One region of the Nocardia sp. NPDC055050 genome, then DNA from elsewhere that is predicted to be linked to it. Evidence: riboswitches for the same ligand, from Rfam matches in the RefSeq annotation. Region 1 holds a riboswitch; the other holds the start of a gene.

Evidence for each region. Region 1 has a riboswitch for cobalamin ahead of ACWGCN_RS10425 (ABC transporter substrate-binding protein). Riboswitches for the same ligand answer to the same signal wherever they lie in the genome.
Region 2: another riboswitch for cobalamin. It lies ahead of metE (5-methyltetrahydropteroyltriglutamate--homocysteine S-methyltransferase); the one in region 1 lies ahead of ACWGCN_RS10425 (ABC transporter substrate-binding protein).

What each region holds. Positions count from the first base shown of each region.
Region 1 is NZ_JBSGVG010000008.1:11,131-26,690, reverse strand. Features, by position in the region: gene ACWGCN_RS10445 (GDSL-type esterase/lipase family protein) at 1-875, opposite strand, end outside; gene ACWGCN_RS10440 (MarR family winged helix-turn-helix transcriptional regulator) at 982-1,461, shown strand; gene ACWGCN_RS10435 (helix-turn-helix domain-containing protein) at 1,506-2,273, opposite strand; gene ACWGCN_RS10430 (hypothetical protein) at 2,538-2,753, opposite strand; cobalamin riboswitch at 2,938-3,143, shown strand; gene ACWGCN_RS10425 (ABC transporter substrate-binding protein) at 3,173-4,210, shown strand; gene ACWGCN_RS10420 (FecCD family ABC transporter permease) at 4,207-5,205, shown strand; gene ACWGCN_RS10415 (FecCD family ABC transporter permease) at 5,202-6,269, shown strand; gene ACWGCN_RS10410 (ABC transporter ATP-binding protein) at 6,266-7,054, shown strand; gene ACWGCN_RS10405 ((2Fe-2S) ferredoxin domain-containing protein) at 7,051-7,686, shown strand; gene ACWGCN_RS10400 (hypothetical protein) at 7,745-8,338, shown strand; gene ACWGCN_RS10395 (serine hydrolase domain-containing protein) at 8,549-9,769, shown strand; gene ACWGCN_RS10390 (exonuclease domain-containing protein) at 9,930-11,738, shown strand; gene ACWGCN_RS10385 (sulfotransferase family protein) at 11,862-12,995, opposite strand; gene ACWGCN_RS10380 (SDR family oxidoreductase) at 13,009-13,794, opposite strand; gene ACWGCN_RS10375 (hypothetical protein) at 13,791-15,008, opposite strand; gene cysC (adenylyl-sulfate kinase) at 15,005-15,560, opposite strand, start outside.
Region 2 is NZ_JBSGVG010000005.1:220,645-236,204, reverse strand. Features, by position in the region: gene ACWGCN_RS08035 (PstS family phosphate ABC transporter substrate-binding protein) at 1-1,493, opposite strand, end outside; gene ACWGCN_RS08030 (PHP domain-containing protein) at 1,588-2,625, opposite strand; gene ACWGCN_RS08025 (dihydrofolate reductase family protein) at 2,631-3,212, opposite strand; gene mutM (bifunctional DNA-formamidopyrimidine glycosylase/DNA-(apurinic or apyrimidinic site) lyase) at 3,277-4,137, opposite strand; gene rnc (ribonuclease III) at 4,141-4,872, opposite strand; gene rpmF (50S ribosomal protein L32) at 4,897-5,079, opposite strand; gene ACWGCN_RS08005 (YceD family protein) at 5,160-5,765, opposite strand; gene ACWGCN_RS08000 (DivIVA domain-containing protein) at 5,864-6,637, opposite strand; gene ACWGCN_RS07995 (GtrA family protein) at 6,890-7,435, shown strand; gene coaD (pantetheine-phosphate adenylyltransferase) at 7,432-7,917, opposite strand; gene ACWGCN_RS07985 (RNA-guided endonuclease TnpB family protein) at 8,004-9,437, shown strand; gene rsmD (16S rRNA (guanine(966)-N(2))-methyltransferase RsmD) at 9,475-10,050, opposite strand; gene ACWGCN_RS07975 (pyruvate carboxylase) at 10,047-13,445, opposite strand; cobalamin riboswitch at 13,747-13,932, shown strand; gene metE (5-methyltetrahydropteroyltriglutamate--homocysteine S-methyltransferase) at 14,070-15,560, shown strand, end outside.

The DNA.
Region 1 (15,560 bases):
GTGGCGGCGTGGATGCGCAGTCCGGCGGCGTGGGCGCGCGCGGCCAGGTCGGTGAAACCGGCGATCAATTCCTCGGTGGTCGCGGAAGGCTGGCCGCCCATCGCGCCGAGGATGAGGTCGTTGATACCGAAATTGATGAGGATGTCGGTGACACCGGGGACCTGCAACGCGTCGGAGTCGAAACGGCGTACACCGGATTCGCCGATCTCCTCGGCGGTGAGACGATTGCCCGCGATGCCGTTGTTGACGACCCATCCCGTGGTGAGGCGGGCGTTGAGAACGTCGACGGAGCGGTGATTGGCGCTCAGCGTGGTGCCGACGCCTTCGAACCAGGAATCGCCGAACGCGACGGCGACCGCCGTCGGATCGGTGACGAGCACGTCGATCCCGGTGACGAAGAAGCGCAACGGAACCTCGTGGGCACCGGTGAGTTCCACGTCCGCAGTGTGGTCGCCGGTGACGATGTAGGCGATCTCACCGGGTTGGTGGGAGAAGGTGGCCAGGCCGGTCGACGCCGGGATGTACAGGCTGAGCAGCAGGTCTTCGCCCGCGGCGACCGCCAGATCGATCGGATCGCTCACGAGGTCGGCGCCCGCGTCGATGGTGACGTCCGCCGCGCCACCGAACGTGACCTCGCGATCCGTGCCGATCGCCGAACCGGTCTTGCGCTGGGCGAGCCGGGTGGCACCGATCCGCAGCGGGGCGGCGCCGTAGCGGTTGGTCAACCGCACGCGCACCGCGTCGCCGCCGCCTGCCATGTGCAGGACGTGGCGCACGGTCTCGTCGCTGAACTCCCGTGATTCGGCGAGCTTGATCTGCTCGTTCGGGTCGATGACACCGGTCCGGAAACCGGCTACCCACGTGCTGTTCTGCATGATCTCTCCGATATTTGCTGTGCGGAATAATGCTTACGCATAGTTTTACTCGTAGGTATTCCTCATGTCAACTATCCGCATGGCAAATATCAGCTATGCTGGCGTTATGTCCGTGCGCGAGCTGTTCGACGACCCCCGCTTCACCATCTCCGGCCTGCTCTTCGAGGCGCACAACGGCCTCATCGCCAAACTCGAGCCGACCTGGAAAGCGCACGGCCTGTCGGGTCTCGACCTCAATGCCCTCCTGCGACTGAGTCGCTCCCCGGGCCGCCGCCTGCGGATGTCGGACCTGGCCACGCAAACCGAGCTCTCGACCAGTGGGGTCACCCGGCTGGTCGACCGGCTGGCCACCGCGGGTCTGGTCGAACGCCAACTCGACCCGGCTGATCGGCGCAGCGCCTACGCGGCCTTGACCGATGCGGGCATCCGCCGCCTCGAAGAGGTCCTTCCGGACTATCTCGCTGCCCTCGAGCAATGGCTCACCGGTCAGCTGACCCCGACTCAACTCGACGGCTTGATCACCGGCTTGCGCGTGATCCGCGATGCCACCAACCCAGCCGCCACCGCCCTGTCCGACCGGTCCTGAGCGTGGTTAATCGCGGTGATCTGGATTGCTGACCGGGGTAACCATCAAGGTGCTGACGTGGTTTCGAGGTCGAATCGGAGCCCTGAGCGCAGGGCTGCCGTGGCGGACATCCCGAACATGCGATGAAAGGTCTCGCTGAAATGCGAGGGTGTGGCGAATCCCGCGTCCGTCGCGGATCGGGTCAGGTCGTGGCCGGCGGCGACAGCTCTCATCGCGTGGATGACGCGGGCCCACTGTTGATAGCGGCGGAACGTGGTCCCGTACTGCTGGACGAACAACCGGAGAAAGTGCGATGTCGACAGACCGAGGGTCGCGGCGATCGGTTCGGCCCGAAACGCGTGATCCGGATGCCGACGGATCGCGGCCGCCACGCGTTCGATGCGCGGATCGATGTCGGCCGGGGGACCGCCGACTGCGATCGCCAGGATTCGGCCGGGGTCCGCATCAGGTAGCCGGCATTGTTCGACCAGTTCGCGCTCGCGCAGGTGGGCGAATCCGTACGGCCCCTCGGTGGTCGTCATCTGGCCTGCGATGGCCGAAGCGGGCGACCACAGGAGCAGGATCCATTTGCCGAGCGTATTCACCCGGTGCACCGCCCGGGCAGGGCTGTACGCGCTGCGAGTGAGTATTTCGCCGTGGGTGGCGGTCTCGAGGGCGAACGGCCCGTCGAGCCCGACGCTGAGCACCGCGACAGAGGTGGAATGTAGGTCGACACCGAGTTCGGGTCCGATGTACCCGGCATAACCCGGCCTGATCCAGGCCATCGGTGAGCGGGTCGGACCACACGATTTCACAGGCGCACCGTCGGTCACCCTTGCCAGAGTATCGGTGCGCCGACCGGAACCGCGACGGCTGATTCTTCCAGGGCTCGAAAGCCGGATGGGCGCTGGTGACAAGCAGGCGGGTCGGCTTCAGGGGAGTGAATGGTACCGGAAATACGGTGCCGACCCGCCTGCAGTCCATTCGTCACCGGCGTCGGCACGGATGGGGTTCGCGAGCTGGACAGCGAAGTCCTGCAGCGCAACTCGCACAGACGAGCACCGCGGACCCGGGGAGCACCGGGTCCGCGGTGAGGCTCAGGGCAGGGGAACCCAGGTGCCGAAGAACCAGAAGCCGTGCTGCGGCGCGTCGTTGTGATGCTCCGGCTGTTGCTGCGGCCGGTGCTCCTGACCCTGCCCGGGCCGCTGCTGGTCGTGCCCACCCGGATCCGCGCTCGCCACGCCCGCCGTGGCACCCAGCACCCCGAGGGCGAGAGTGCCCGCCACCGCGGTCTTGGCCACTGTCGACTTCATTCTCATGAGCGTTCCTCCTGATCTTCGATCTCACCGCCGAGATCGTCGGCCGGCCGAAGTGCTCGGCCGATAGCTGAATCTTCGCGGCGCAACCGTCGAGCCCGGTGGGACCCGGCTGGGAGTCGGCTGTGTATCGGATCCGGCGACCGCGCGCGAGCACCCCGCCGCGGCGCCGCCCCCTCGATGCAGTCGACGTTGCTACAGTTCACCAGCCGTGGTGTTCGGGAAACCGGTGTAGAACCGGTGCGGCCCTCGCCACTGTGATCGGGAGTTGTGAATCGATCCGGACGACATCTGTCATCCGGAGCCACTGGGGCTCTGCCCTGGGAAGGTGGATTCACCGCGCACTATCCCGTCAGCCAGGAGACCGGCCACGGCTACGCAGTACCCCATTCCACGAGGACCTGGAAGGCCGTCTCTTGACCCGCTCTGTTTTCGCGCGCCTACGTTCCGGCGCGTTGCTCGCCTGCACGATCGTTGTCACCGGCTGTGGTGTGCAACCCCTCTCCGACGCGGACGGCGCAGCTGCTGTCACCCGCGTGAACTGTGGGATCGACGTCGCCGTCGACGGCCCACCGCAGCGGATCTACGCGGCGTATCAGCCGTCGATCGAGATCGCGCACGCGCTCGGTGTCACCGATCGGCTGGTGGGGACGGCATTCCTGGACTCCGCCGTGCTTCCGGAGTACGTCGGCGCGCAGGCACGCTCGCCATACGTCGAGAAGCTGCCCAATCGCGACGAACTGCTCGCCCAGCGACCCGACTTCGTCATGTCGGGTTTCAACGGGGTGTTCGCGTCCTCGGCGCAGAACAGCGTCGGCACCAGGGCGAGCCTGCACGAGTTGGGTGTGCGCACCTGGGTGCTGAGTCCGCTGTGCCCGAGTGCCGACGGGCTCGCCGATGAGGCGATCGACCCCGATACCGTCCGCTTCGACAATGTGTACGCCGACCTGCGCGACCTCGGTGCCCTGTGGGGCACCTCCGAGCGCGCCGAAGAAGTTGTCACGCAGCTGAGTTCACGCATCGACGCAGTCCGCGCCAAGGTCGGTAACGCCGGGAAGCCGCGGGTCGCGGTCGTCACCCCCAAAGACGACGGCTCCTACACCGTGGCAGGCGGCATCGATTTCATCACCCAGATCATCGAGGCCGCCGGTGGCGTGAATGCCTTCGCCGATCTCACCGCGAAACGCAACGTGCCAGTCGGCGCGGAAGAGCTCATCGCCCGTGACCCCGACATCATCCTGACCAGCCTGTGCTGCAAGGCGACCTACACGCGCGCCGACGGTCAGCCCCAGGTCGACAAGATCGTCGGAAACCCGGCATTCGCGAATCTGGCGGCCGTGCGGAACGCGACTGTGCACCCGTTCCTGTTCGCCGACCGGGCGGCAGGGGTGCGGATCGCGCACTCGACCGAACTGGTCGCCACCCTGATCCATCCCGAGCTGTTCCGGCGGTGACGCGCACCGCTCGCGGCGCCGGTCCGATCGTGGCCGGCGCCGCGCTGGTGGCTGTCTGCGTCGCGTCCATCCTGATCGGCTCGCACCCGCTCACCCTCGACCAGGCCGTGGTCGCGTTCACCGATTTCCAGGGGACCGACACCGACCGGGTCGTGCGCTACATCAGGCTGCCCAGAACTGTCGCGGGACTCCTCGCCGGTGTCGCGTTGGCGCTGGCGGGCGCAGTGATGCAGGGGCTCACCCGCAACCCGCTGGCCGGGCCCGGCCTGCTCGGCGTCAACGCCGGTGCGTCCCTGGCGATCGTGATCGCGATGGGTGCGTTCGGCCTCACGGCGACGGGCGGATTCATCTGGTTCGGCTTCCTCGGTGCCGCGGTCGCCGCGGCGTTCGTCTACACGCTGGGATCGTTGGGGTTCGGTGGCGCGACACCGGTGAAACTGGCGCTCGCGGGCGCTGCTTGCACCGCGTTGTGTGGGTCGATCACCACGGCGATCACCCTGCTGGACCGCACTCTGTTCGACAACTTCCGTTTCTGGGTGGTCGGCTCGCTGGCTCGCGCCGACATCGAATCCGTGTGGCAGACAGCACCGTTCATCGCTGTCGGGCTGTTGCTGGCGGTAGTGGTGGCCCGGCCGCTGAACGCTGTCGCCATCGGTGACGACATGGCGCGCACGCTCGGCACGCGGCTGGTCGCGACGCGCGCGACCGGCGCGTTGAGCGTGGTGCTGCTCGCGGGCTCGGCGGTGGCCATCGCCGGACCGATCGCCTTCATCGGTCTGGTGATCCCGCACATCGCCCGATTCTTCGCCGGACACGACTACCGGTGGATCCTGCTGTGGTGCGCGCTGCTGGGCCCGACGCTGCTGTTGGTGGCCGACATCCTCGGACGGATGCTGGCGCGGCCACAGGAAATCCAGGTCGGCATCATCACCGCCTTCGCGGGCTCGCCGTTCTTTCTCTATCTCGTGCGCAATCGAAAGGTGGCCACACTGTGACGGGCACCGAGCGCGGCGTACTGCCCAGCGGGACGCTGCTGCTGCGAACACCGGACCGGCGCATCGTCTTTCGCGTCGGGACACGGTCCACGATCGTCACCGTGCTGGTGACGGTGGCCGCGCTGGCGGTGGCGGCGTGGTCACTCACGATCGGCTACTACCCGCTCACGGTCGCTGACGTGGTGCGGGTCCTCGGTGGCGGTGGCACGCTCATCGAGTACGACGTGGTGGTGACCGATCGGTTGCCGCGCGTGCTCACCGGGCTGTGTGTCGGCGCGGCCTTCGCGATCTCGGGGGCGATCCTGCAACGAATCGCGACCAACCCGCTGGTGAGTCCCGAGATCATCGGGATCAACGCGGGCGCCTCGCTCGGCGCGCTGGTGGTGAGTGTGTTGCTCGGTGGCGCCGGGCTGGGGCTGGTCGGCGGCGCGATGATCGGTGCCGGGGTGGCCATGGCGCTGATCGTGGCCGTGGCCACCAAGGACGGACTCGACGGCTATCGACTCGTGCTCGTCGGTATCGGCGTCACAGCGATGCTGTCCTCGGCTATCGCGTTCATCTTGACCATCGCCGACAACTACCAGGCGCACACGGCCGCCATGTGGCTCACCGGCAGCTTGGCCAACCGCGAGTGGACCCACGTCGGGTTCGCCGCGGCGGCGCTGGTGGTGGTCGTGCCGCCGCTGATCGTTCTCGCTCGCTCGTTGCCGCTGCTGGAAATGGGCGACGAACTGGCGAATTCGCTGGCCGGGCGGCGCGGCCCACACCGCATCACGCTCATCGTCGTCGCAGCCGCCGCCGCGACCCTGGCGACGGCCGCGGCCGGGCCGATCAGTTTTGTCGCCCTGGTGGCGCCGCAGATCGCGCGACGGCTGCTGGCCGAACGCGGTGCGGGCCTGGCGCCCGCGGCTGCCACCGGGGCATTGCTGGTGGTCGCCGCCGACCTGGCCGCCCGGCGGCTGTTCCCGGCGGAACTGCCTGTCGGGGTGGTGACCGCCATCCTCGGCGCTCCCGTTCTCGTCTACCTCCTCGCCCGTGCAACCCGGATCGGACATGCTGGATGACCGCACACCTGACCACCGAGAGACTCACCCTCGGCTACGGCGACACCGCGATCGTCACCGACGCCACCATCGACTTCCCGACCGGTGCGATCACTGTCATCGTCGGCCGCAACGGCTGCGGAAAATCGACCCTGCTGCGGGGACTGGCCCGGCTGATCGCGCCCACGGCGGGCGCGGTTCTGCTCGACGGCGCCGATATCGCACCGCAGCCCGCGCGCACCGTCGCCCGTCGGCTCGGCATGTTGCCGCAACAGCCCGTTGCCCCCGACAGCATCACCGTGGGCGAACTCGTCGGCCGTGGCCGTCATCCGCACCAACGCTGGTTTCGTCAGTGGTCGGCGCAGGACGACGAGGCCGTGCGCAAAGCGCTGGTGGCCACCGACACTCTCGCGTTGATCGACCGATCGGTGGATCAACTCTCGGGCGGTCAGAAGCAACGGGTGTGGATCGCGCTCGCGCTGGCGCAGGAACCCGAGGTCATGCTGCTCGACGAACCGACGACCTTTCTCGACCTGGCGCACCAACTCGACGTGCTCGACGTCCTGCGAAATCTGTTGCCGCGCACGATCATCGTCGTCCTGCACGACCTCAACCTCGCCGCCCGCTACGCCGACCATCTCGTCGCCGTGCAGGACGGCCGGGTGGTCGCTCAGGGTTCACCCGCCGAGGTCGTGCGCCCCGAGCTGGTGTCGGAAGTCTTCGGCATCGACTGCACGGTGATCGAGGACCCGATGACGGGCACACCGCTGGTGATTCCGGCCCCGCGAACGGTGCGCACCGCATGACGCGCCGGTATGTCCTCATCGCCCGGCCGACTCCGTCGGGCGTCGACCTGCCGTCCGTCCGAGCTCTGGCCGAGGACTGCGGGGTCGGTTACGCGCTACTCGACCAGGAAGAGCCGACCATCCACACCGCCCTGGATACCGCCGCCCGCGACCGATCGCCGGTCACATTGATCCCGCTCGCCGTGCCACGTGACCGCTACCTCGAGACCTGGATCGCGCGAGCGGTGGCGAACTGGAAGGAAACGCGCGGGAGCGAACTCGACGTGCGAATCACCGACGGCATCGACACCGCCGCCGGATTCGCCGATGTGGTGCGTGCCAGGATGTCCGAGGACGGCGCACCGGTGACGGCGAGCCCGCGGGCCTTCCGCAGCCCGGCCTGGTCCGAAATCCCCGACCACACCTCGCACATCCTGGTCTGCCGAGGCCCCCGCTGCACCGTGTACGGCGCGGGCGAGCTGCACCGGACTCTGCGCCGCGACCACCCCGGCGCCCTGATCACGCCGACCGGCTGCCTCAACCCGTGCAATCTGGGCCCGCTCTACATCACCTACCCGGACGGTGAATGGCATACCGACGGCATCCGCGGGGGTGACTCCGTCGGCGCTGCGCACGATAGCCTGACGGAATGATCGAGGACGAACCGACCACGATCCACCCCGACCGGGCTGCGCGGCAGCGGGCCGTCGCATGCTGATCGAGAAGCAGCGCTGGGCCGGGATCCGCAGCGGGGCGGTGACGGTGCTGTTTCGCCGGTGGCGTCACCGGCAGGCCACCGAGGGCAAGGTCTACCGCACCGGCGCGGGGCGCATCGCCGTCGACCAGCTGTCGACGGTCACCGCCGATCAGATCAGCATCGAGGACGCGCGCGCCGCCGGATACGACGCACCCGCCGAGGTGATCGCCGATCTCCGCGGCGGCTCGCAGGACCCGATCTATCTGCTCCGGATCCGCTGTCTCACTGACGAAGACCCGCGCGACGCGCTGGCCGCCGACGACCGGATCGACGATGCCGCGGCCTTGGTCGCCCGCCTCGCCCGCATGGACCGCACCGATGCCGAGGGCCCGTGGACCCACGACACGCTCCGAATCATCCAGCGCCGCCCCGCGACCCGGGCCCCTGACCTGGCCGAGGAACTCGGGCGTGACCCGCACCGCTTCAAACTCAACGTACGCAAGCTGAAGAACCTCGGCCTGACCATCAGCCTGGGCACCGGCTATCGAATCTCACCCCGCGGCGTGGCCTTACTCGCGGCCCTGGATTCGGCGCAGACCGGCGATTGAACCTCGGCGCCGCCTTGCCTATCAGGCGGGCGGCGCCTGCGGTCGACGCCGAGGTCGGGGCCCGAGATACCCGGCATGACCCGGCCGGATCCAGACCACCGGCTACCGTGCCGGACCACACGATTTCGAAAGCGCCCTATCGGTCACACCTGCCACGGTATCGGTGCGCCGCTTCGAACCACAGCGGCCGACCACGAGAGGACAGAAATCGTGAAGATCCCACTGGCAATGCTGGTAGGCGTCGCCGTCCTGACCGTCAGCGCATGCGCGATGCGGCCGGCGGCCGGCGAAACAGACACTGCGCAACCAGGTTCCGGACTCGATCCGGCTGCGCTGCAATCCGCGCTCGATGCGGTCCGCGACGCGGGAATGACCGGTGTGTACATGGAGGTACGTGACGGCGACCGGGTGTGGAGTGGCACGGCGGGGGTCGCCGACGTCACCTCCGGCGAAGCCATCGGCCCCGACATGGTCCACCGAGTAGGCAGCATCACCAAGACGTTCATCGCGGTCGCGATCATGCAGCAGGTCGAGCAGGGGCGGATCGGGCTCGACACACCGATCGGTGACTACCTGCCGCACTTGGTCCCTGGTGAGCGTGGCGCGCAGATCACGGTTCGGATGCTGCTCAACAACACCAGCGGTCTGGCCGAGCACCTGCCGTACTCCTTTCCTTCCCTCGCAGCCTTTTTCGGCGGGACGCAGCTGTCATCGGAGAGCTTGGACAAGCATCAGTTCACCCAGTTCGACCCGGTCGAGTTGATCGGAATGGGCGTCAGCGCGCCGCCCGCCACCCGGGCGCCCGGAGCGACCCCCGGCGTGTACTCCAACACTAACTACTTCCTGCTGGGCGAACTGCTGGAGCAGGTGACCGGAACTGCGTTCGAGACCTATGTCGCCGAGAAGGTGATCGGACGCGCCGGGCTCGAGCACACCGCGTTTCCGGACGGGCCGACCCTGACGGTTGCGCACCCGCGAATGTACGAGCGGCTGTTCGGAATGATCGATCCGCCGCGCGACTACAGCGTCTACAACATGTCGTGGGCGATGCCCGGCGCCGGACTCGTCTCGACCATGGCGGACCTGAATCGCTTCTACCGCATGCTGTTCGGTGGGCACATCGTCAGCCGCGAGTCGTTGGCGCAGATGCAGCGTACGGTGCCCGTCATCGCACTCGACGGTACGCGGATCGAGTACGGTCTCGGCCTGCACCGGGTGCGGACTCCCGGTGGACAGACATTCTGGGGCCACGACGGCAGTGTCTTCGGTGCCCAAGCGCTGTCTCTGACCAGCGCCGACGGCACCCGCCAGATGTCGGTCGCGACAAACCTCGTGCGGTGGAACGAGATCGGCCCCGACGGAAAGCCGAAGCCACACCCCATCGACGACGCCCTCGCCACCCTCTACCGAACCGCGATGGGCGGCGAGTGATCCTTCGGCGGCGCTATGTGCCCCCGGCCCGTCACCCCAGTCGTCGGCCCGGATCGGGTGCCCCGACTCGGTGCCGAAGTCTCGCACCGCAACTCGCGCGTCACTGAGCGTCGAGTGCAACGTTCCGGGCTCGGCGAACGATGCGATGCTCATGCAGGGGATGACGCAGGTCGATGAGCAGCAGCAAACAGCCGGGTTCGGTGCGTTCACCGTGGTGGATGTCGAGACCTCCGGGCTACGGCCGCACCAGCACCGGGTGCTGTCCGTCGCGGCGGTGACGCTGGACGGCACCGGCCGGGTGACGCGAGAGTTCCACAGCCTGATCGATCCGGGTTGTGATCCGGGTCCCGTGCACATTCACGGGCTCACTGCCGAGGTGCTGCAGGGCTCGCCCGAGTTCGGTCAGGTGCGCGACCAACTGACGGCCATGCTGGACGGCCGGGTGATGGTGGCGCACAACGCGCTGTTCGACTATGGGTTCCTGCTGCAGGAGTTCGCCCGGGCCGGGGGAGCTCTGCCGGTGCAGCGCCGACTGTGCACGTTGGCACTCGCCCGCCGCATCGCGCTGCCGACACCCGACTACAGGTTGGGCACGCTGGCGACGTATTACGGTGTGCCGCAACAGAAGGCGCACGATGCGCTCGACGACACCCGTGTTCTCGCGAATGTTCTTCGAGCGTTGGTCGCCGACGCGGCCCATCTCGGTATCGCACCCCCTTTGCTCGACTGCGCACCTGATTCGGCCAGGCCGACGCAGTCCAGGTGGCCGGTCGAACGTCGCGGCCCGAAGCAGCCGTGTGACTTCGCCTATCCAGGGAAGCTGGCGGTGGCCGGCCCCCTGCGCCAGGGGATGAAGGTAGCGCTGACCGGTGAGACCCGGATCGAACGGGAAGAGCTCGTCGCCCGTGCCGAGGCTGCGGGGCTCGACGTTACGAGCACGGTGAGCAACCGAACCAGTGTGTTGGTCACCAACAATGCCCATGCGGAAACGGGCAAGGCGCGCAAGGCGTTCGAGTTCGGAACGCCGGTGATCGATGAGGCTCGGTTCGTAGCACTGCTCGAGTCGGTAGAACCGGGGCACCGGAAAGGAGCGGCGGTACCTGCGGCTGCGGCGCCACGTCGGTCGACGGCACCCGCACGGGCGATATCGGGTCCGCTGGCCGGTCGGCGGATATTGGTGCTGGGCGGAACCCACGGCGAGGCTGCGGCGGCGCGCTCGCGGATCGTCGAGCTCGGTGGTTCGGCCGCGGTCAATCTCTCCGCGACGGTGACAGATCTGCTCCTTCTCGCAGGTGGGGAATCCGACCGGCGCGCGCGAAAGGCCGACGAACTCGCACTGGCGGTCCACGGACCAGACCTGCTCGAGCAGGGTGCGATCGCGCCCGCGGCAATCCCTGCGGCATCGACCGCACCTGGTCGTGCCGAAATCCGGCCCGCGGAGCCGACGGTGTTGTCGCGAGGTCAGGTGATCGACGTGCCGATCGCCGAGGGCGGCAATACGTGGACTCTGCGGGCAACGTGGAGCCAGCTCAGTGCGCCGACCGTGGATCTCGTCGCGTTCCTGCTCGGCAGCGATGAGCGAGTCGACGACTCCGACGACTTCGTTTTCTACAATCAGCCAGAATCGCAGGGCGCCAAGCTTTCCGAGGACGGGCCGAACGAGCAGTCGATCACCCTGGTCCTCGATGACCTGCCCGAGCACTGCACTCGCATCGTCCTCGCCGCTTCGCTCGACGGTGCGGGTCTCACCTTCGGCGACGTCGGCGCCATCGAGTTGGAGTTCGCCGCAGGCACGGAATCGAGCACCGCGATACGTTCCACGCTCGATGCTGCAACCGTGGAATGCACCCTGCTGCTCGCCGAGCTGTATCTGCGCGGTGAAGATTGGCGGCTGCGCGCGGTCGGCCAGGGGTACGAGACCGATCTCGCCGAATTGGCCAGGCGGTACGGGGTCGACGTCGACGAATGAAGCCGCACGAGGTGGCGGCCGGTCGGGGTCGATGCCGGCCTCGCTGACAAGCACGACATCGCAGCGCTCGCCGGCATCCGGTCGGGGATGCCCGGCGAGCGTCGGTAGCCTGACCGTTCGAGATCAGCTACCGAAACTTTCGGCGACCATGTTCTCGGTGAGGCCGTAGTCGGCGAGGGAATAGTGGTGGGTGGGTTTGCGGGCGCCGGTGCGGCTTTCGTTGTCGAGGGCGGTGATGGCGGTTCGAGCTTCGGGCGTGAGGGCGGCACCGGTACGGGCGTACACACGGTCGACGACGCCAAGGGGGTCGGTGCGGAGATCGTCGAAGTCGATGTCGATGAAGGTGGCTTCGGGGTGTCGGGTGCGGGCGGCGGTGAATTCGTGGAGGCCGCGCGACCACAGGTCGAGCTGGGTGCGGCCGATGGTTTCGCCGGTGAAGGTGGTTGACCAGCCTCGGGTGGCGTGTTCGTTGAGGCTGCAGACCGAGGGGATGATGGTGGCGGGGTCGCGGTGGGTCTGGATGACGATGGCGTCGGGGTAGGTCGCCAGGAGGGCATCGAGGCAGAAGAGATGGCTGGGATTCTTGAGGACCCAGCGGCGGGTGTCGTTCATGCCGATCAGCTGCAGGTTGCGGCGGTGGCGGGCGTAGGCGGGCGTCCAGTCCTGGCCGGACAGCCATTGCGAGTAGCCCGGCACGTAGGCGAGGCATTCGTAGGAATGCGACATGCCCGACTGGCGCAGTAGCTGCCAGCATTCCTCCACGTCGGAGGCGCTCATGTAGTGCAGGCCCATGAACTCGGGGTTCTGCACCTGATGCTGTCGCAAGCCCGCGTCGATCTGCTGGTAGGCGGGATTGTCGCCCCAGGTCTCGCGCGGTGGTCGCGGCTGCGGGAAGTCGGTCAGCCACATCTCCAGCCCCTGGTTGGCCGGATCGGCGGCCAGCAGCCGGTGCAGCGCGGTGGTGCCGGTGCGAGGGAGACCCGTGACGAAAATCGGCCGCGTGACCGGGGTGTCGACATAGCCGGGATTCGCCGCCCACGCCGCTTCGCTCAGCGCGCGGGCGACCAGCGTGCCGCGCAGGAAGAAGCGCGACATCTTGGAGCCGAGCTCGGTGAGCCCGGCCTCGTCGCGATACGAGTCGAGCAGAACCTGCAACGCCTCGGTGTAGTCGTCGGCCCCGAAATCGGTGAGACCGGTGAGTTTGGTGGCTGAGGCGTGCAGGTCGGCCACGGTGCCGACATCGGTGCGCACAGTCATCTTCTACAAGCTCCTAGTTGTGGTATTCGCCGCAGTTGACGTCGAGGGTCTGACCGGTGATCGCCGACGACCAGTCGGAGGCGAGAAACACCACGGCACGGGCGATCTCGTCGGGTTCGGGCAACCGCTTCAGATCGGATTTCGACGCGGTCTGCTCGTAGACCTGCTCGACGGTGATGCCGTACTTCTCGGCGACCTGACCGAAATACCACTTCAGCTGATCGGTCCAGATGTAGCCGGGCAGTACGCTGTTGACCCGCACGCCCTTGTCGCCGAGTTCGGTGGCCAGGGTCTGCGACATGGCCAGCAGCGCGGCCTTGGTGAGTTTGTAGCTGCCGTAGCGCGGCTCCGAGTGGCGCACCACCATCGAATTGATCATCACCACAGCGCCTTTGGCCTCGGCGAGCGCGGGCGCGAACGCCTGCGTCATCCGCAAGCCGCCGAGCACCGTCATATCCAGGCTCGACCGGATGTGGTCGAAATCGGTGCGGTCGAGGGGCTTCATCGACGGCACCGAGAACGCGTTGTTCACGAGCGCGTCGACCCGGCCGAAGGTGTCGACCGTGCGCGCCACGAGATTCTGGACCGCCGCATCGTCGGTGATGTCGGTGGGCACGCTCAGCGTGGCGCCCCCCGCGGCCTCGATTTCGGCGGCTACCTCGAGCAGTCGGGATTCGGTGCGCGCCGCGAGCACGACCGTCGCCCCCGCCGCGGCCGCCTCCAGACAGATCGACCGGCCCAGACCCGGTCCCACCCCGGAAACGACGACGACCTTGCCGTCCAACAGTGCCCCGCTCATCCCAGCATCCTTTCGGCGAAAGCCCGCTGCCGGGCCGAGATCCGGTCGCGCCAGCCGGCGGCATCGATCCGGTTGTGTTCGAAATACGGAAGGTGTTGTGCGACTGCGTCGATCGGTACGACCTCGACCGTCGGCCCGTCGGCCTCGGTCATCGGCCGATCGGTGCGCTGCCACCGGAACTGCAGGATTCCGCGCGTGCGGCCGGTGGTCTCGATCCAATTCGCGATGCCCGGATCCTGCTTGCTCACCACCATCCGGATCAGACCGTCCGAATCCACCTGGGCCTGAGTGTGATTGAGGCTGGTCTGGTGGTTGACGTAGTCCAGGGAGATGTACCAGAGACTGCCCAGCTGGAATCCCTGATACGGCGCATCGGATTTCGGGACGGTGATCACCAGCGCCTGATCGTCGGCGAGATCGAAATGCCCCACCGAGGAGTACTGGGTGCTCAGTCCACCGGGCGTCAGCCGGGGCGCGGTGAGGGTGTTCACCGGCAGATCGAGGTAGAACCACTTCGGGAAGTTGAACCAGGTGTGCACGCGGGTGAGCAGCATCTTCGCCGCCGCGCCGTACCGTTTGCGCAGACGGGCCAGATCCGGTTCGACCGGTGCGGTGCCGATGGTGTCGACCCGCTCGATCCGGATCGAGCCCTTGCGCTCGGTCCAGTCGCTGTAGACCTCGCGCACGGCCAGCATGGACGCGCCTTCCCCGAGTGGGAAGTAGTCCGGCCCGGCGTCGGCCTTCGGCGGTCCGAAGCGCAGCGAGAAGCTGCCGTCGGCGGCGATCGGAATGCGCCGGTCGTCGAAGGCGTCGGCGCCACCGGGGACGTCGGTCGCGGTGTAGTCGCCTTTGAGTACCTGGAAACTCAGATCGACGGTGCTGCCGCGCACCCCGCTCACGAGGTACTCGGCGGTCGGCTCGATGGTCGCGTGGTAGTAGAGGGTGTCCGGGTTGTCCAGGCCCATCTTGGCGTACGGGCCGGTCGAGGACACGAAATAGGGATGCGAAGTGCCGTGGGCGCCCGAAAGGCGCAGGCAGGCAGCGACGCTGGCGGCGAGATAGTCGTAGCCCTCGGCGAGGTCCTGATCGCTGCGGACGAATTCCGCCCCGGCGATGAGTGTTTCGGCCTGGGCCACCGCGGCGAGGAACGGCGCGGTGAGTGGTTCCGGTGGCGCGCTGCTACCGGATTCGGTGGCGGTACTGGAGTGGGTCAACGGTCTGTGATTCCTAGCTCTCGGAGGATGTGGGCGGCGATCTCGGCAGGTGAGCCGAGCTCGGGAGTGATGACCAGGTCAGCATGGTCGGGTCGTTCGTAGGGGGAGCCGATTCCGGTGAAGCCGGGCAGTTCGCCCGCACGGGCCTTCGCGTAGAGGCCCTTGGAGTCGCGGCGCTCGCATTCCGCGAGCGGGGTGTCGACGAAGACTTCGTGGAACGGCAGTTCGCGGTCGGAGTGGACGGTCCGTGCAGCGGTGCGCTGTGCGGCGAACGGGCTGATCACCGACACGATCGCTACTGCACCCGAATCGGCGAACAGCGCGGCGACTTCGGCGACCCGGCGGACGTTCTCGTCCCGGTCGGCGGGGGAGAAGCCGAGGCCGGCGTTGAGACCGTGCCGCAGATTGTCACCGTCGAGCAGGTAGGCGGGCCGGCCTGCCGCGACCAACAGTCGCTCGAGCTCGACCGCCAGGGTGGACTTCCCCGACCCGGACAGGCCGGTCAACCACACCGTCGCGCCCGCATGGCCGCGCTCGGCGCGACTGACTGCC
Region 2 (15,560 bases), on a different contig from region 1:
GCCTGTCCAACCGAATCCAGGCACGGAATATTGCCGAACTCCCGAATAGTGGCCCTGCCTTGACCGTGCATCAGGTAGTCGATGAACTGAGCCGCCAGCGAATCACCGGCCACCTGTCCATGTGTATCGGCGTACTCCACCACCGTGAGCGGGTACGTCCGCATCTTCATGGTGTCCTCCGACGCGTTGACCCCGTCCAGCGCGACGAGTTTCACCTCACCGCTGACCGCCGAAGTCTCCATGTAACCCACCGCGCCCGGGGTACGGGCGACGAACGATGCCACCCCCTCGGTGGTCTTGACCTCGCATTGTTCGCCCTCCGATGGCCTTCCGGCGCACGGGATGAACGGGAACACCTTACGGTTACCTTCGAGCAACCGGTTCTCGAGCGCCGTTCGGGTGCCGGAGCCCGCCTCCCGGTCGATCAGCACCACCGGCTGATCGGGCCCGCCGATCTGGTTCCAGTTCTTGATGTTTCCCCGGTACAGATCACGGACCTGCTGCGTCGTGAGATTCGGCAGGTCGACACCCGGGTGGGTCACGATCGAGAAGGAACTGAGAGCCAATTGATACTCGATCAGTTTGTCGAAGCCGTTGCCCTTGGGACCGTCACTGATCGCGAGCATCTCCTGCGTCGGGCCGGTCTGGACCAGCTCGACGAGCCCGTCGGAGGTTCCCGCGAAGTCGAAGGTGAATTTCGCTCCGGTGCAGGTCTTTGCGTAGTTCTGCGCGGCCGCGCGAATCATCGGCGCCATCGCGGTGGAACCGACCAGCGTGAGGTCACCCTCCGCGCAGTCACGCGGTGGCGGGTCCGGTTGCAGAGCGAGGACCGCTTGCACCGCGATCAGCGCGACCAGGAAGCCCGACAGCGCCATCAGTTTCTTCGACGGGCCGGAGTGACTCGTGGTCTCGACGACCTTGCCTCGCTTGACCCGCCCGGTCAGGACCGGCTCCACCGGCTCCCCGTCACCGTGCACCCGCTTGAGCACCGCGAGAATCTTGTAGTGCTGACGTCGTTCGAGCTGCACCTTCGGCAGATCGATGATGCCGGCGAAGTTCTCGCCCTCGCCTCTGGCCCGTTTGCCGATACCCGATGCGGGGCCGAGATTGTCGGAGAGCGGCCCGTCCAGCTCGGTCACCGCCAAACCGATGACCTCACGACCAGGGAACGTGACATGCAGCCCGACCCGCGGATCGGCTCCACTCATCGTGTAGTCGTCGGGGTCGATGGCGAGCGTGCCGTTGTTCTCGACGCGGACCAGCACGACCGACAGCTTGGACAGGTCCAGCTGTGGCCCACCGGCTTCCGGGGTGCTCAGATTCGCCAGGGCGCCGACCAGCGACGCGGTGTCCGTCTCTCCTGTCACCGGCGTGTCCATCTGGACGCGGTATCCCAGCCGACGCCGCCCGACCAGGACGAATTCGCGAACGAACGCCGCCGAGGCCACCACGAGGCCGACCGCGGAAAGTACGAGCTCCACCGGAATGTCCATCAAATCCCCCACTAAACCATGTCGATCAGCGAGTTGATGTGTACCAGGCGGGATTCGGCGGATCAGAGATCGAAATCAGTTGTTGGGCAAGACTTCACCCATTCGATTCCGAGCACCAGGCTAGCAACTGCTCGACCGGCCAGGTGTCGATCACCTTCTCGGCCGTCACGCCGTGCGCCAGCGCCCGCTCGCATCCGTACCCCTGCCACGCCAGCTGGCCCGGCGCGTGCGCGTCGGTGTCGATGGAGAACAGGCAGTCCATCTCGACGGCCAGCTCGATCAAACGCCCGGGTGGATCACGGCGTTCGGGGCGGCTGTTGATCTCGACGGCGGTGCCGTAACGACGGCAGGCTTCGAAGACGAGTTCGGCGTCGAACGACGACTCCGGCCGGGTGCCGCGCGCCCCTTCCACGAGACGGCCCGTGCAGTGACCCAGGATATCGACGTGAGGGTTCGCGACGGCGTAGACCATGCGCTTGGTCATCGTGTCGCTGTCGTCGCGCAGGTGCCAGTGCACACTGGCGACAACGACATCCAGGCGTTCGAGGAGATCTGCCCGCTGGTCGAGGGTGCCGTCGTCGAGGATGTCGACCTCGATACCGGTGAGGACGCGAAACGGCGCCATCTGCTCGTTGAGTTCGGCGATCACGTCGAGCTGGCGCAGCAGCCGGTCGGCGGACAGGCCGTTGGCGACCTTGAGACGCGGCGAATGGTCTGTCAGCGCGCAGTATTCGTGACCGAGCGCGGCCGCGACGCCCATCATCTCGGCGATCGGGCTGCCCCCGTCGGACCAGTCCGAATGGGTGTGCAGATCACCCCGCAGCGCCGCGCGCAGCTCCTCACCCGCGGGTGCGATCGGCTTCGCCTGTGCGCGGAGCTCGGCAAGATAACCGGGAACCTCACCGGCACAGGCCGCTTCGATGATGGCGGCCGTCTTGGGCCCGATCCCGGCGAGCTCACGCCAGCTGTGTTCGCGGGCGCGCGTCGCCACCTCGTCGTCGGCGAGCCCGGCGACGACGTCGGCGGCACGGCGGTAAGCCTTCACCCGGTGCGTTTCGGCACGACCGCGTTCGAGCCAGAACCCGACCTCGCGCAGTGCCGCCACCGGACCCGGACTCGCCGCCGATGTCATCGCGACTACTTGATCCGGCCGTACTTGAGGAACGCGACGCCGTCGGCGTACACCCGGCTGGTGATGACCCGGAACTTCTCCGGCGCGGGCAGTTTCGCCCCGCCGCCGAACAGCGGCCTGCCGGTGCCGAGCACCACCGGGTGCAGCTTCAGGAACACCTGGTCGATCTCGGGCAGCAGCGCCTGCGCCAGTTCACCGCCACCGCAGAGCCAGATGCCAAGTCCGTCTTCGCGTTTGAGCTCACGCACCGCGGCGATCGGATCCTCGGCGATCAATTCCACCCCGGGCGCGGGCGATTCGGGCAGCGTCGTGGACACCACGTACTGGCGCAGGTGCTCGTACGGGCTGGCGGTGCCGGTGCGTACCCCGAAGTCGTGGGTCTTGCGGCCCATGATCACGGTGTCGAAGTAGATGTTGCCCGCCGCGATTCCGCGCGCCTCGCGCACCTTGGTGGGCAGGGTTTCCGGGTACTGCGAGATGATCGCGGGCCCGTGATCACCGCCTACCGGGAAGAAGTCCAGCGTTCCGTCCTCGGCGGCGATGAAACCGTCGATTGTCGATGCCACGAAATAGGTCAGCTTGCGCATAACGTCCTCCCTGCACGGACCCGGTCTGTCACGACCTGTCAGAGGAAACGTTAGCGTGCCCGGATCAGCGGCGGCGCGGCTTCCGTTGACACTTCGGACAGGAAAACGACGACCGATTCATGAACTGTTCCCGCACCAGCAGCGTCGCACACCGATCGCACGGTTCGTCCTCGCGCCCGTAAGCGGCCAGTGACCGGGAAAAATAGCCGGATTCGCCGTTCACATTCACGTACAGGGCGTCGAAGGAGGTGCCACCGACGGCCAGCGCCTCGGTCATGACCGCGCTGACTCCGTCGAGCAGGGTACGCACGACCGGCCGGGTGAGTTCGGCGGCCACGCGGGTGCCGTGCAATCCGGCCCGCCACAGTGCTTCGTCGGCGTAGATATTGCCGATACCCGAGATCACCGTCTGGTCGAGCAGCACGCGTTTGATCTCGGTGTTCTTGGCGCGGATGGCCGCGACCACGGCCTCGCGATCGAACAGCGGGTCGAGCGGATCGCGCGCGATATGGGCCACGGAATCGGGCACCACGGTCCCGTTCACCTCGACGAGGTCGGCCAGCGCCCAGCCGCCGAAGGTGCGCTGATCGACGAAGCGCAATTCGGCGCCGTCACCGAGCACGGCCCGGATATGCGCGTGCTTCTCGACGGGAGCGTCGGCGGGCTGCACCAGCATCTGACCGCTCATGCCCAGATGCACCACCAGTGCGGTATCGGGCTCGTCGAAGGTGAGCCACAGATACTTCCCGCGGCGCTGCGCGGAGTCGATCCGCAACCCGGTGAGCCTCGCCGCCAGATCAGCACCACCCGCGATGTGCCTGCGCACGGCTCGCGGGTGGGTGACGGTGACGGTATCGATGGCCCTGCCGACGGCGTGCTCGGCGAGACCGCGACGAACAACCTCGACCTCGGGCAGTTCGGGCACGGCTCAGGCTTTGTCTGCGGATTCGGCGGTCAGCGCCTTGTACGCGGTACCGGCGGCCTTCTGCTCGGCTTCCTTCTTGGAGCGACCCACGCCTGAGCCGTACGGAACACCGGCGATCACCGTGGTGGCGGTGAACTCCTTGTTGTGGTCCGGTCCGGTGGAGGTGATCTCGTAGGCAGGCACGCCGAGACCGCGTTCGGCGGTGAGCTCCTGCAGGCTGGTCTTCCAGTCGAGGCCGGCGCCCATGCGGGGGCCGCGCTCGAGCAGGTCGGCGAACAGCCGCAGCACCACACCGCGCGCGGTTTCGATGCCGTGCTCGAGGTGCACCGCACCGAGCAGCGATTCCATGCCGTCGGCGAGGATGCTCGGCTTGTCGCGACCGCCGGTGAGCTCCTCGCCCTTGCCGAGCAGCAGGTACTGACCGAGTCCGCCGTCGCCGAGACCACGCGCCACCTCGGCGAGCGCGTGCATGTTCACCACACTGGCGCGCAGTTTCGCGAGTTCACCCTCGGACTTCTCCGGATGCTCGGTATACAGGCGCTCGGTGATGCTGAGGCCGAGTACCGAGTCGCCGAGGAATTCCAGGCGCTCGTTGGTCGGCAAACCGCCGTTCTCGTACGCGTACGACCGGTGCGTCAGCGCTAGGCGCAGAAGCTCCGGTCGTACGTCGACACCGAGGGCGGTGAGCAGGCTGGCGTGATCCGCCGCGCCCACATTGTCTTTACTGGCTGTCACGTTGCTAGGAATGATCTACAACGATCAGACTGCAGAGGTGACCTGGCGGCCCTTGTAGGTGCCGCAGGACGGGCACGCGATGTGCGGGAGGGTCTTCTCACCACACGCGCGGTTCGGGCAGGTGACCAGGGTCGGCGCGGTGGCCTTCCACTGGCTGCGCCGCGACCGGGTGTTGGAACGCGACATCCGACGCTTGGGAACAGCCACGGCTACTTCTCCTCTTGGTTTTCGCTGACTACACCGGCATCAGATGCCGCGGCAACGGTTTGGTCTTGGTGGTGGAACCCTCAGGCGGGGTCGCCGGTACCGGGCTCGTCAGTGGCAAAATTCGCCAACTTCGCCCAGCGAGGGTCCAGTATCTCATGCCCATGATCAGGACCCGCAATCGCCATCCGCACACCGCACTCGGGGCACAGGCCCGCGCAGTCCGGCGAGCACAGCGGCTGCAGCGGAAGCTCCAGCCCGATGGCGTCGAGGATCACCGGCTCGAGGTCGACGAGGTCGTCTTCCATGCGGTAGACCTCGGCATCCTCGGTCGTCTGCTCGGTGGTGCTGTCCGGATACGCGAACAACTCCGTCAGACGAATCTCCACCTGGTCCTCGAACGGTTCGAGGCAGCGCGAGCACTCCCCGGCCGTCGGCCCGGACGCCGTGCCGGTGACCAGCACACCCTCCGAGACCGCCTGCAATTGCAGATCGAGTTCCACCTCGGCATCGGCCGGGATGGCTATCAGGTCGAGACCCAGCCGCTCGTGGTCGGTGACCGTGCGACGCAGCTCCCGCATGGTTCCCGGCCGACGGCCGAGATTGCGGACATCCAGCACAAAGCCCGCCTCCGACACAGGACCACTGGTCTTGCGTGGACGCGCGGACGAACCGGAACCGGCGGACATCACGGACTCACTTACCGTCGAGGGGATAATGGGCAACCACTCCACAGTACGGCAGGACCCCGCCGGAACTCAAAACGCGCGCTGGGCGCCAGGACCGGTCAGCGCCGGTGCTCGGCAGCGTATTCCGGGTATTCGGCGGCCGGTGCGCCGCGCATCTGCTGGCGTCCGCGGGTGATCGAGCGCCGGGTGGTGTTGAGCGTCTCTTCCATGGATGCGAGCCTGTTGCCGAAATCGGCCATCTGCTCGTCGACGTAGTCGTCACATTCGGTGCGCACCCGGTCGGACTCGGCCTGGGCCTCGTCGATCAGACGGGCGGATTCGGCGTGCGCGACCCGGACGACCTCGGTCTGCGCGACGAGGCGGGCCTGCTCGGCCTTCCCGTCGGCGACCGAACGTTCATAGGAGGCCTTGCCCGCTTCGATGGCCCGGTCGGCGTCGATCTGGGCGCGACCGGTGAGCTCGTCGTACTCGGCATTGCCGTCGGCGACGACCTGATCGGCCTCGGCCTGGGCCGACGTCACCAGGCGGTCGGCGTGGGCGGTGGCCTCGGCGACCATCCGGTCGGCGTGGTCCTTGGCGTCGGCGAGGATGCGATCGGCCTCGGCGCGCGCCTTGTCGATGGTGGTGCGTGCCTGCTCGTTGGCCGTGGTGACCGTCGTTTCGGCGCCGGAACGGGCGTCGCCGACGATCTTGTCGCGGTGATCGAGCACGTCCTGGGCGTCGTCGAGTTCACCGGGTAGCGCGTCGCGGACGTCGTCGAGCAGCTCGAGAACATCGCCGCGCGGCACGATGCAACTGCGGGTCGGCGGGATGCCACGCGCCTCTTCGACGATGGCGACCAGTTCGTCGAGTGCTTCGAATACGCGATACATGCTCACTACCCTCCTGCGGACTCACGGCGAAACCACTACCGCCGACGCCCAGTGTGCCTGTCCGGGGCGGCTGTGCCGAATGTCGTCGCGGTGTGTCGCGACAGTGTCCAAGATCGCACAGATATCAAGTGGAGTGCAGCCCTCCACTTCGGCTACCATCGGTAAGCACGACAACGCCGTCCGCCGGGAAGCACCGCAACCTTTTCGCTGTTGTACTCCTCGACGTCTGTTCATTTGGGATCGGAGTCGAACATGACCCTCCTGGAAACTCCTAGGAGTCCGGTGTCGCACGTCGCGGGCATGTTCACTCCCTGGACCGGTCCGTTCCCCGTGGTGACGCCGAGTGAAGTCGCACCCGCGCTGCGCCCGCAGTTCGAGGGCGCGCTCACGTACCTGCGCGGCGACCGCGCGCTGCCTCAGCTCTTCCGCTTCGCCCTCGTCGGCGGGTCGAGCAACATCGCCTATGTGTTGCTGTTCTTCGCGATGCACGGCATCGGCCCGCTGGTCGCCAATGTGGCCGGATCGGTGGTCAGCACGATCATCGCCAACGAATTCCACCGGCAGCTCACGTTCCACGCCACCGACCGGGTCACCTGGTTCACGGCGCAGTGGGAAGGCGGCGGGATCGCGTTGATCGGACTCGCGATCACGACCGCGTGTTTGGCCGGACTGGATTTCTGGGCACCCGGACTGGGTGACATCACGCAGGCACTGACGGTCCTGGCCATCACCGCCGCGGTCGGCGGCATGCGATTCCTCGCCCTGCGTGGACTGTTCCGCCTGCCCGCGACTTCCTAGCCCTTACGTTCGGCCAGGCGGTCCAGCAGGCGCTTGTGGACCGCCGGCGGGAGCATGTCGCTCACGTCGCCGCCATAGGCCGCCACTTCCTTGACCAGCGAGCTGGACAGGAAGCTCAGGGACGGGTTGGTGGCGATGAAGAAGGTGTCCACACCGGCCAGTTTGTGGTTCATCTGGGCCATCTGGAGCTCGTAGCCGAAGTCGCCCGCGTCGCGCAGCCCCTTGACGATCGCGCTGATCCCCTCCTGCTTGGCGAAGTCCACCGTGAGGCCCTGCCAGGAGGCGACGCGCACGTTCGGCAGGTGGGCGACGGATTCGCGCAGCAGTTCCATGCGCTCCTCGACGGTGAACATGCCCTGCTTCTTGGGGTTCACATTGACGGTGACGATCACCTCGTCGAACTGGGCGGCCGCGCGAGCAAACACGTCGAGGTGACCGTTGGTGACCGGGTCGAAGGAGCCGGGGCACAGTGCTGCAGCCATACCTCAGAGACTATCTGAGAACTGAGACGGCCCGTGCCGGGCGGCTCGTCATTCAGTGTCGGTGGTGCGTGTCACACTCGTGGATGATGAGCCGCCACACGACTTTCCGGTATTGCCTCGACCCCATAGTCGAGCAGTCCGACATGCTCGCAAGGCATGCCGGTGCGGCCCGATTCGCGTTCAACCAAAGCCTCGACTTCGTGAAAACCGCTCTCACCCAACGCAAAACCCGCCCAGCACATCCGGTCCCATGGACTCGGTTCGACCTGATCAAAACGTTCAACACCTGGAAGAAGACCGAAGCCGCAGGACGGGTCTTCACTGTCGACGCGGCTGGGGTCACCGAAGTACAGGTAACCGGGTTGGCATGGCGTGCTCAGGTGTCTCAGCAAGTTTTCGAGGAAGCCGCCGTCGACTGCGGTCGCGCGCTGGCCGCGTTCTCTGATTCCAGAACCGGCAAACACGCGGGTAAACGGGTCGGGTTTCCCCGGTTCAAGAAGAAGGGTACAACCGTCCCGGCATTCCGGATCCGTAACAAGCCCGCCAAGTCGGGGCGAGCGTCGATCCGAGTCGGTGACCAGGGACGCGCTCGGTCAGTGGCGTTGCCTGGGATCGGCGCGATCCGGGTGCGCGAGGACACCCGCCGGTTGCGGCGGATGCTTACCAAAGACCGGGCGAGGATCCTCTACGTCACCGTCGCCTATCGGGTGCGACGCTGGTGGATCAGCCTGACCGTCGAAGCATCTGATCTCCACACAGCCCATCGTCACCGGCCCCGGGAACACGCTGATCACGGTGGCTGGGTCGGGATCGACCGCGGTTTGACCGCGTTCGCTGTCGCCGCGAACTCCACCGGTGCCGAGGTCGCTCGTATCACCAACGCCCCCAAACCACTGACTACCGGGCTGGATCGTCAACGACGGATGGCGAAGTCGGTGACTCGGAAGCAGAGCGGGTCCCGCAACCATCGGCAGGCGGTTGCCCAGCTGGCCCGCCACCATCACAAGGTCGCCAACATTCGCCGTCATTTCGCTCATCAAGTTGCTAACCAGTTGGTCAAGACCCACGACCGGCTCGTTGTCGAAGACTTGAACGTTGCGGGAATGCTCGGCAACCGTCGTTCGGCCCGCGCGATCAGCGACGTCGGATGGGCCGATTTCGCGCGCCTGTTGGTCTACAAGCAGGCATGGCACGGTGGCACGGTCACCGTCGCGGATCGTTGGTTTCCATCGAGTAAACGGTGCTCGGCCTGCGGCGCACATAATCCGACGCTGTCGTTGGCGGATCGCGTGTTCGTCTGCGAATGTGGGTTTCGCGCTGACCGGGACCACAACGCGGCGGTCAACCTCGCACTGTGGCCGACGATTGAACAAGACTTTTCACGATCCCCGGACCCCCGAGCAGGAGGCCGGGTTACCAAAGTCCGCCGACGGGAAGGCTCTGACCGGCACCCTGTGGGTGTCGGTGAAACCGTCCTGGTAGACGCGGGAACAGAGGTTCACGCCACGCTTGTGGCGTGAACCGACGACGCCCGAGAAGGGCGGTGTCCGGGACGATCTAGGTTTCCGGACACGCTGTAGCACCGAACTCGGCGAGTTCGACTCTGGTCTCCCCGTATTTGCGTGTCTTCAACGCCACATAGCCTGCGGGCCAGGTGATCTCGGGTGAGCGGCTCGACCGTTCCACCACCACCAGTGCTTCCGGTGCGAGCCAGCCGTTGTTCGCCAGCGCGGTGAGGTCGGCGATCACGTCCTCGGTGCTCACGTCGTAGGGCGGATCCGAGAACACCACGTCGTAGGCCCTCGGCGCGGATTGTTTCAGCACCGAGGACACACTGCCGAGCCGCAGTTCGGCACCGGGCAGACCGAGCTCGGCGATATTGGCGCGCACCACCTCGCCCGCCTTGCGATCGGACTCCACGAGCAGCGCCCGCTGCGCCCCGCGCGACAGGGCTTCCAACCCCAGCGCCCCGGAGCCCGCGTACAGGTCCAGGACCAGCGTCCCGTCCAGATCGAGGCGGGCGTCGATCGCGCTGAACAGCGCTTCACGCACCCGATCGGAGGTAGGGCGGGTACCGGCGGGCGGCACCTTCAAGCGCCGCCCGCCCGCCACACCCGCGACGATGCGTGTCATTCCGACTCGCGTGCGACCAGTTCCACCAGCAGGTCGCCGCCCTCGACCTGGGCCACCTTGGTGGTCGCGATCCGGCCCACCACGCCACCGCGCGGCGCGGTGATGGCCGCTTCCATCTTCATCGCCTCGATGGTGCCGACCGTGTCGCCGGCGTGGATCTCGTCGCCCTCGGACACCGCCAGGGTGACCACACCGGCGAACGGTGCCGCGATGTGGCCCGCGTTGTTCTTGTCCGCCTTCTCCGCCGCGGGCACCTCCGAGGCGACGGACCGGTCACGCACCGCGACCGGGCGCAACTGCCCGTTCATGATGCACATGACCGTGCGCATGCCCTTCTCGTCCGGCTCGGAGATCGCCTCGAGGCCGATGAGCAGGGTGACGCCCTTCTCCAGCTGCACGCGGTGCTCTTCGCCACGGCGCAGGCCGTAGAAGAACTGGTTCTCCGACAGCCCGGTGGTGTCGCCGTACTTCTCGCGGTGGGCGTTGAACTCGGCGGTCGGGCCGGGGAACAGCAACCGGTTGAGCGTGGCGCGACGCTCGGTGGACGAGCCGTCGAGGGCCTTCTGATCCGCCGGGCTCAGCGGGGTCTCGGGCTTGGGCTCGTTGCGCCCGGCCAGCGCCTTGCTGCGGAACGGCTCCGGCCAGCCACCGGCCGGGGTGCCGAGCTCACCGCGCAGGAAGCCGATCACCGAATCGGGGATGTCGTAGCGGCCCGGATCGGCGGCGAAGTCCTCGATGTCGACACCGGTGCCGACCAGCGCGAGCGCGAGATCACCGACGACCTTCGACGACGGAGTCACCTTGATCAGGCGACCCAGCAGCCGGTCGGCGGCCGCGTACTTGGCCTCGACCTCTTCGAACCGGTCGCCCAGGCCCAGCGCGATCGCCTGCTGACGCAGGTTCGACAGCTGACCACCCGGGATCTCGTGGGTGTACACCCGGCCGGTCGGCGCGGGCAGACCCGACTCGAACGGCGCGTAGACCTTGCGCAGCGCCTCCCAGTACGGCTCGAGATCGCACACGTTCTGCAGGTTCAGGCCGGTGTCGCGATCGGTGTGCGCGGTGGCGGCCACGATCGCCGACAGCGCGGGCTGTGAGGTGGTGCCCGCCATGGCCGCGGACGCACCGTCGACCGCGTCGGCCCCGGCCTGCCAGGCCGCCAGGTAGGTGGCCAGCTGGCCGCCGGGGGTGTCGTGGGTGTGCACGTGCACCGGCAGATCGAAGTTGCTGCGCAGTGCGGTCACGAGTTTCGCGGCGGCGGGGGCACGCAGCAGACCGGCCATGTCCTTGATCGCGAGGACGTGCGCGCCCGCGTCGACGATCTGTTCGGCCAGCTTCAGGTAGTAGTCGAGGGTGTAGAGCGACTCGTTCGGGTCGAGCAGGTCGCCGGTGTAGCTGAGCGCGACTTCGGCTATGGCGGTACCGGTTTCGCGGACCGCGTCGATCGCCGGGCGCATCTGGTCGACGTTGTTGAGCGCGTCGAAGATGCGGAAGATGTCGATACCGGTGGCGGCGGCCTCGGAAACGAAAGCGCGCGTGACCTGTTCGGGGTAGGGCGTGTAGCCCACGGTGTTGCGACCGCGCAGCAGCATCTGCAAGCAGATGTTCGGCACGGCTTCGCGCAGCGCGGCCAGGCGCTCCCACGGGTCCTCGTGCAGGAACCGCAGTGCCACATCGTAAGTCGCGCCGCCCCAGGCTTCGATCGAGAGCAGTTCGGGGGTCAGCCGCGCGACATGACCCGCCACACCGAGCAGACCGTTGGTGCGGACACGGGTGGCCAGCAGCGACTGGTGTGCGTCACGGAAGGTCGTGTCGGTGACACCGAGCGCCCTCTGCTCGCGCAGGGCCTTCGCGAAACCCTCCGGTCCGAGAGTGAGCAGACGCTGGCGCGAACCGTCCGGCGGCGGCAGCGTGAGGTCGACAGCGGGCAGCTTGTCGTAGGGGTACACCGTGGTCGGGCGGTCGCCGTTCGGCTTGTTGACGGTGATGTCGGCCAGATAGGTCAGGATCTTGGTGCCGCGGTCGGCCGAGCCGCGCGAGGTGAGCAGTTCGGGGCGCTCGTCGATGAACGAGGTGGTGACCCGGCCCGCCTGGAAATCGGGGTCGTCGAGCACCGCCAGCAGGAACGGGATGTTGGTCGTCACGCCGCGGATACGGAATTCGGCCAGCGCCCGGCGGGCGCGCGCGGCGGCGGCGGGCAGGTCACGACCACGGCAGGTGAGCTTCACCAGCATCGAGTCGAAGTAGGCGCCGATCTCGGCGCCGAGATTCGCGCCGCCGTCGAGGCGGATGCCCGCGCCGCCGGGGGTGCGGTAGGCGGTGATGCGGCCGGTGTCGGGGCGGAAGCCGTTGGCCGGGTCCTCGGTGGTGATGCGGCACTGCAGGGCGGCGCCGCGAATCTGCACCGTCTCCTGGCTCAGCCCCAGGTCGGCGAGGGATTCGCCCGCCGCGATGCGCAGCTGCGACTGCACCAGGTCGACGTCGGTGATCTCCTCGGTGACCGTGTGTTCCACCTGGATGCGCGGGTTCATCTCGATGAACACGTGGTTGCCGCGCTCATCCAGGAGGAACTCCACGGTGCCCGCGTTGATGTAGCCGATCTGGCGGGCGAAGGCCACCGCGTCGGCGCAGATGCGCTCGCGCAGTTCCGGTGACAGGTTCGGGGCGGGCGCGAGCTCGATCACCTTCTGGTGGCGACGCTGCAGCGAACAGTCCCGCTCGAACAGGTGCATGACGTTGCCGTGCTGGTCGGCCAGGATCTGTACCTCGATGTGGCGCGGGTTCACCACCGCCTGCTCGAGGAACACCGTCGGATCGCCGAACGCCGACTCCGCTTCGCGCGACGCGGCCTCGATCGACTCACGCAGCTGCTCGGGCGCGGCGACCCGGCGCATGCCACGGCCACCACCACCGGCGACGGCCTTGACGAAGATCGGGTATTCGAGTTCGGCCGAGGCGGTGAGCAATTCGTCGATATCGGCCGAGGGCTCGCTGGACTTCAGCGTCGGCAGTCCGGCCGCCTTCGCCGCCGCGATGGCCGTGGCCTTGTTGCCGGCCATCTCCAGGATCTCGGCGGTGGGGCCGATGAAGGTGATGCCCTCGGCGGCACAGGCCGCGGCGAGGTCGGGGTTCTCCGACAGGAAGCCGTAGCCGGGGTAGATCGCGTCGGCGCCGGCGCTCTTGGCCGCCTCGATGATCGCCTCGATCGACAGATACGCGCGAACAGGATGACCCTCTTCGCCGATCTGATAGGACTCGGCAGCCTTCAGGCGATGGACGGAATTGCGATCCTCGTGCGGGAACACCGCGACCGTTCCGATGCCGAGTTCGTAGGCCGCGCGGAAGGCACGGATAGCGATCTCACCACGATTTGCGACCAAGACTTTCGAGAACATTGGCCTACGGTACCCGGCCACGAGCCGGGGCCGGACACGCAAGGTGGCTTCGCAGCAATCTTCACACCGCACACCTGCCTACCTGCGAAGTTGCGTTCATCGGGCCGTCACATCTCACCGTGCGCAGCGGTGCACGGTGCGCGCGGACAACGTGGGCGCAACCGCAGGTCACGGCCGTGTACCGGATGGGGCGGTGACCCATGGCCCCGCTGAGGGCCTATGCTGGGCAGGCAGCTGGTTCGCGTGCGCGGTGGAAGAGTCGGAGCCCCGACCTCCCGCGTAGGCGTCGAAACCCGGGTGCGGATCATGTTCCGCACCGGGTGAGAGGGAACCCGGTGAGAATCCGGGACTGTCCCGCAGCGGTGAGCAGGAACGACCGCCGTCATCAGCACTGGGCTGCACGCCTGGGAAGCGACGGCCAGTAGGTCGGTCGATCACACGACCGGTGCCCGCGAGTCCGAAGACCTGCCGACTGTGCCGGATACGCCGTATCCGGCGGCCACCGCCTCGTGGATCGGGCGCGCGGACCACCGATACCGACCTGTCGTGTTCTTTCGCGACGCTGTCGGCCGTGTGGCGTGTGCCCGCGAAAAGGCGGCGGCTCTCCCCGCACGACACTGGAGAATCTCCGTGACTGTTTCGCATACCCCCTTCACCGCAACGGTTCTCGGCCTACCGCGAGTGGGCCCGAACCGGGAACTCAAGCGCGCCACCGAGTCCTACTGGGCGGGCCGCGCCGATGCCGCGCACCTGCACGCAGTGGGCCGTCAGCTCCGTCGCGCCCAGCTCACCGAACTCGCCGCGGCCGGAATGGATTCGGTGCCGGTGGGCACCTTCTCCTACTACGACCAGATGCTCGACACCGCGGAACTGCTGGGCGCACTGCCGGCGCGGGTCGCCGGAATCGCCGATCCGCTCGACCGCTATTTCGCGGCCGCGCGCGGCACCGACACGATCGCTCCGCTGGAGATGACCAAGTGGTTCGACACCAACTACCACTACCTGGTGCCCGAAATCGACGCGGCCACCACCTTTTCCCTGCATCCGGGCAAGCTGCTGACCGAACTCGACGAGGCGATCGAGCTGGGGGTCCCCGCACGGCCGGTGGTGATCGGTCCGATCACCTTCCTGAAGCTGGCCAAAGCCGTCGACGGCGCCGCACTGGAGCGGCTGCCCGAGCTGGTGCCGCTGTATCTCGACCTGCTGGCCCGGCTGGCGGACGCGGGCGCGCGGTGGGTACAGATCGATGAGCCGGTGCTGGTCACCGACCTGACCGAGGCGGAGCTAGCCCTGGTCGGCCAGACCTACAGCGCGTTGTCGGCCGCGCAGAACCGGCCCGCGATCCTGGTCGCCACCTACTTCGGGCACCCCGATGCCGCCCTGGCGGTGCTGGCCGACACCGAGATCGAGGGTGTCGCCCTCGATGTCACCGCGGGCGCCGATCTCTCGGCGGTCGCGGCGTTGCCCACCCTGTCCCGCAAACTGGTGGTGGCGGGTGTGGTCGACGGCCGCAATATCTGGCGCGCCGACCTCGACGCTGCCCTCGGCACCCTGGGCACCCTGCTCGGCAGCGCCGACGCGGTGGCCGTGTCGAGCTCGTGCTCGCTGCTGCACGTGCCGTATTCGCTGACTCCCGAGACCGGGCTGGACGAGCGGCTGCGCTCGTGGCTGGCCTTCGGCACCGAGAAGGTCGGCGAGGTGCGCGTCCTGGCCACCGCACTCACCGCGGGCGTCGACGCGGTCGCCGACGAGCTGGCCGCGGCCCGCGCCGCCGCCGACTCACGCCGGACCGATCCGCGGCTGCACAACGACCAGGTCCGCGGCCGGTTGGCCGCGCTCGACGAGAACGACCTCACCCGCTCCCCCGCCGACGAGCGTCGCGCCCGCCAGCGCGATCACCTCGACCTGCCGGTGCTGCCGACCACCACCATCGGCTCCTACCCGCAGACCTCGACCATCCGGCTGGCCCGTGCCGCGCTGCGCAAGGGCGAGATCGACCATGCCGAGTACGTGCGGCGGATGCGGGCCGAGATCGCCGACGTGATCACCCTGCAGGAAAAGCTCGGTCTCGACGTGCTGGTGCACGGTGAACCCGAACGCAACGACATGGTGCAG